Regions from separate parts of the Mesorhizobium sp. WSM2561 genome, predicted to be linked through region 2. Evidence: predicted binding sites of a transcription regulator. Region 2 holds the regulator's gene; the other holds the start of a gene.

Region 1 (2,199 bases), on a different contig from region 2:
GGTTGGAGCGGGTGGCAAGCTCGGTGTAGACCGCGATCAGATCCTGCACTCCGCTGACCTTGGCCGACAGGATGATCTTCTCGCGGCCAAGGCCGATCTCCTCGGCCATTTCGGCCGACAGGATCGCCGACTGCACGATCGCCTCGCGCGTTACCTCCTGCGCGGTCAGCGGAAAGCCCTGGCGCTGGTTGTCGTCCATCAGCCTGGTCAAAAGCTCTTGGTCGAGCGACCCCCAGTTGACGCCGATGCGCACCGGCTTGTCGTACCGGATCGCCATCTCGACGATCGCCGCGAACTGCCGGTCCTTCTTGTCCTTGAAGCCGACATTGCCGGGATTGATGCGGTATTTGGCCAGCGCCTCGGCGCAAGCCGGGTGGTCGGCGAGCAGCTTGTGGCCGATATAGTGGAAATCGCCGACCAGCGGCACATTGATGCCGAGCCGTTCGAGCCGCTCGCGGATGGCGGGCACGGCGGCGGCACTCTCGTCGCGGTCGACGGTGATGCGCACGATCTCGGAGCCGGCGCGATGCAGCGCGGCAACTTGAGCGACTGTCTGGTCGACATCGGCGGTGTCGGTGTTGGTCATCGACTGAACGACGACAGGGGCGCCCCCGCCGACCATCACGCCGCCGACGTCGACACCGACAGACGTGCGGCGCGAGAAGGGTGAAGAAAAATATCCGGTCATGGCCGGCTGCCCTTTGTTAGCGCCGAATTCCGGAATCGGTTTCCGGAAACAATCTGCGCAAAAATCAAAATACAGCGTCCATTGCGCGTCCGAAAGGAGGCGCGGCGCTATAGAAGGTCCCGGCATGAGGTGGAGGAGCAAAGATGGCTTGTCAATGGCGACAGGCAGGCAAACCTGTCAAATCGAACCGCCGGACAAACAGGGAAACGCTCCGGCGGCATTGGTTGCCACCGGAGAAGATGGTCGGGAAAAGCGCGCACTGTTCCCTGCATGACCCCGAAACCGAAAGGATTTTCGGAAAGGACCATGCGCTGAAATCAGAAGCACGACGCGCCCTTTGCGCGTCCAAAGGACGCGCAGCGCCGTAGATGAGCGTCAGTGCGTGGTGGGTTTCGGTTTCGCCTTCAATTTCTCAATCTCGTCCTTGAGCGCCAGCTTGCGCCGCTTGAGATTCACGATTTCGAGGTCGTCGACCGATGGATGGTTCATCGCATCATCGATTTCGCGTTCGATGTCGCCGTGTTTCCGCTGCAGCTCATCAAGATGGGATGCAAGAGACATGATTGGTTCTCCCTTTCATGGTTTCCTCGATTGCAGCCGTCAAGGCGCGTCCCACCGCAATTTCGCTTCTGTGACGGCATAATGACAGTGTGCCACTATCGGGCACCGATGTCGAATGCTGCGTAGTAGCATTCCACGACAATACGAAATGTGGTATTGGCTGCGCGCCGGTGCAAGATACCTCCGGCCTCGCCCAATCAGGCCCATTTTTGGGCGCCGCAGACGTGCAGACGGTAAATAATGTCCGAACAGGAACAGGCCGATATCCGCCTCGAATATTCTCGGCTAAAGCAAGAACACGCCGATTTCGACGCGGCGATCAACGCGATGATCGCCATGGGCTGCGACCCTCTGCAGATCCAGCGCATGAAGAAGAAAAAGCTCTTCCTGAAAGACCGGCTGATGGCGCTGGAAGACCGGATCATCCCCGACATCATCGCGTGAGCGAATCCCACTTACGGTCGCGACAAATCCTGCTCATCCCGTGATCGAAAGCCTCGCGGCGCGTTCGCGCAGCAGGGCGATGAGATCGCCGGTCTTTTCCTCGGAAGTGTCGATGGGAACCACCAGGCATATCGTCGCCTCGACCTTGCCGGCAGCTGAAAAGACCGGCGCGGCAAGGCACTTTGTATAGGCGTCGACAAGACCGGAGGTCACACAGTAGCCGGCAGCCCCGGCCGTAGCGATATCTTCTATGAAGTCGTCCAGCAGCAATCTGCGGCCATCCGGCAGGACGAGATCGTCTTCGGACACCATGTCTTCGATCACCGCCCGTTCGAAACCGGCGAGAAGCAACCGCCCGGAAGCGGTCCAGGGAAGCGGTATCTGCAGACCCGTGGCCGAACTGATCCGGAACGGCCTGGTGCCCGGGCTTGAATGGACAATCGTGTAGCGGCCGTTTTGCAGCATGCACAATTCGGAGGTCTCGCCTGTCTCGCGCGAAAGATTGT
Region 2 (2,199 bases):
GAACTATACGATCGTCATCGTCACCCATTCGATGCAGCAGGCGGCGCGCGTGTCGCAACGCACGGCGATGTTCCATCTCGGCTATCTGGTCGAGGAGGGCGCGACCGACAAGATGTTCACCAACCCCGACGATAAGCGCACCCAGGACTACATCACCGGCCGGTTCGGCTGAGCGGTCCGGCGAATTTCGAACACGAGGACAGCACCATGGGTGAACACACCGTCGCATCTTTCGACGAGGAACTGGAGCACATCGACCGGCTGATCCGCGACATGGACGAGCTCGCCGCCGCAATGGTCGCGGCCTCGATCCGCGCGTTGCTTGCGTCGGACAATGCGATGGCGCAGCGCGTCGTCTCGGACGACGCCATCATGGATGCGCGGCAGCGCGAACTCGACGACAGCGCCATCACGCTGATCGCCAAACGGCAGCCGATGGCGCAGGATCTGCGCGCAGTGGTTGGCGCAATCCGCATGGCCGGCGATCTCGAGCGCATCGGCGATCTGGCCAAGAACATAGCCAAGCGGGTCAGCGCAGTCGGGCAGAGCGCGACGCCGCGGAATCTGTCGCACGGTATAGATGCGATGGCGGATCTCGTTCTTGTGCAGCTGCGCGGCGTGGTTGAGCACTATGTGTCGCGCGATGCCGGCGCGTTGAAGGAACTGCGCGCCGACGACCAGAAGATCGACGTGAAATACACGGCGGTTTTTCGCGAGCTCCTGACCTACATGATGGAGGATCCGCGCAACATCACCGCCTGCACGCACCTTCTGTTCTGCGCCAAGAATCTCGAGCGTATCGGCGATCATGTCACCAACATCGCCGAAAACGCCTATTTTGTCGTGACCGGGCAGCAATTGCCGGCGGATCGCCCGAAGCTCGACGAAACGACGATGTCGGCGCCGGCGACAGGACAGGAGTGACCGGCCGATGATCGCGCCGCGCATCATGGTGGTGGAGGATGAAGAGCCGCTGGGCGTCCTCCTCCGTTACAATCTTGAATCCGAAGGCTATCAGGTCGAGGTGGTGACGCGCGGCGACGAGGCCGAAATCCGGCTGCAGGAAAACGTGCCCGATCTTTTGGTGCTTGACTGGATGGTGCCGGCGGTTTCCGGCATCGAGCTTTGCCGGCGCCTTCGGGTGCGCCCCGAAACCGAGCGGCTGCCGATCATCATGCTGACCGCGCGCGGCGAGGAGAGCGACCGGGTGCGAGGCCTTTCGACCGGAGCCGACGACTATCTGGTCAAGCCGTTCTCGACACCGGAATTCATGGCCAGGGTCAAGGCGCTGCTGCGCCGCGCCAAGCCCGAAGTGCTGTCCAGCGTGCTCAAGGTCGGCGACATCATGCTCGATCGTGAATCGCACCGGGTCTATCGCAAGAAGAGCGAGATTCGGCTCGGGCCGACCGAATTCCGGCTGCTCGAATTCATGATGCGCCACCCGGGCCGGGTCTTCTCGCGCAGCCAGTTGCTCGACAATGTCTGGGGCGAGACGATCTACATCGACGAGCGCACGGTGGACGTCCATGTCGGCCGGTTGCGCAAGGCGGTCAACAATGGTCGCATGCCCGATGTCATCCGCACCATCCGCGGCGCCGGCTATGCGATCAGGGAAGACTAGCTGATATTCAGGTGATGCCGGCCTGCGAACGGCTGATACCTGCGCTTCCGGTGCTGACGTACCCGAAAGTACGCTCCGCTCCGGTTCTCGGAATCCACCATCCTCGGCGCGGCCTGACCGGAACACACGCCAAGTCGCGATCCGGGGATCCCTGCCTTCGAACTCAAGCCACGTTCTTTCCCACCGAGCCGGCTCGTGCCTGGATGCTCGGCGCGAAAATCTCCTGATCGACGAAGCTCAGCGCCCGCATGGCGCAGCCTTCGCGGATCAGCGGCAGCTCGTTCGGCTCGGTGTCGAAGGAAATCGAACCCGAATGCTGGCCGCCAGCGGTCTGGGCGATGGCCTCGCGCAGGGCCGGTTCGATCAGGTCGAAGGCGGCAGCGCTGGCGCCGACCATGGCCACCGGTGCCGGATCGATCAGCGCGAACAGGCTGCCGAGCCCGAAGCCGAGCGCTTCGCCGGCCTTGCGGTAGGCTTCGCGCTCCGGTCCGTCCGTCTGGCGCGCCCGGGCCGCCAGTGCCCGCATCTCGGCGTCGCTGACATCGGCGACCGGCTCGGCGTTCTCGCTCAATTGCCTT

Evidence for each region. The regulator PhoB, encoded in region 2, activates phosphate uptake and scavenging genes when phosphate is short. The targets are predictions, from matches to a motif close to TGTCATNNANCTGTCAT.
Region 1: M727_RS0112460 (YdcH family protein) is a predicted target of PhoB. The motif match lies at 1,320-1,336, and genes of this name have one in related genera.

What each region holds. Positions count from the first base shown of each region.
Region 1 is NZ_AZUX01000013.1:185,684-187,882, reverse strand. It holds gene ispG (flavodoxin-dependent (E)-4-hydroxy-3-methylbut-2-enyl-diphosphate synthase) at 1-688, opposite strand, end outside; gene M727_RS0112460 (YdcH family protein) at 1,064-1,249, opposite strand; gene M727_RS0112455 (YdcH family protein) at 1,490-1,693, shown strand; gene M727_RS0112450 (IclR family transcriptional regulator) at 1,727-2,199, opposite strand, start outside.
Region 2 is NZ_AZUX01000016.1:186,081-188,279, reverse strand. It holds gene pstB (phosphate ABC transporter ATP-binding protein PstB) at 1-172, shown strand, start outside; gene phoU (phosphate signaling complex protein PhoU) at 208-924, shown strand; gene phoB (phosphate regulon transcriptional regulator PhoB) at 932-1,621, shown strand; gene M727_RS0115695 (ROK family protein) at 1,785-2,199, opposite strand, start outside.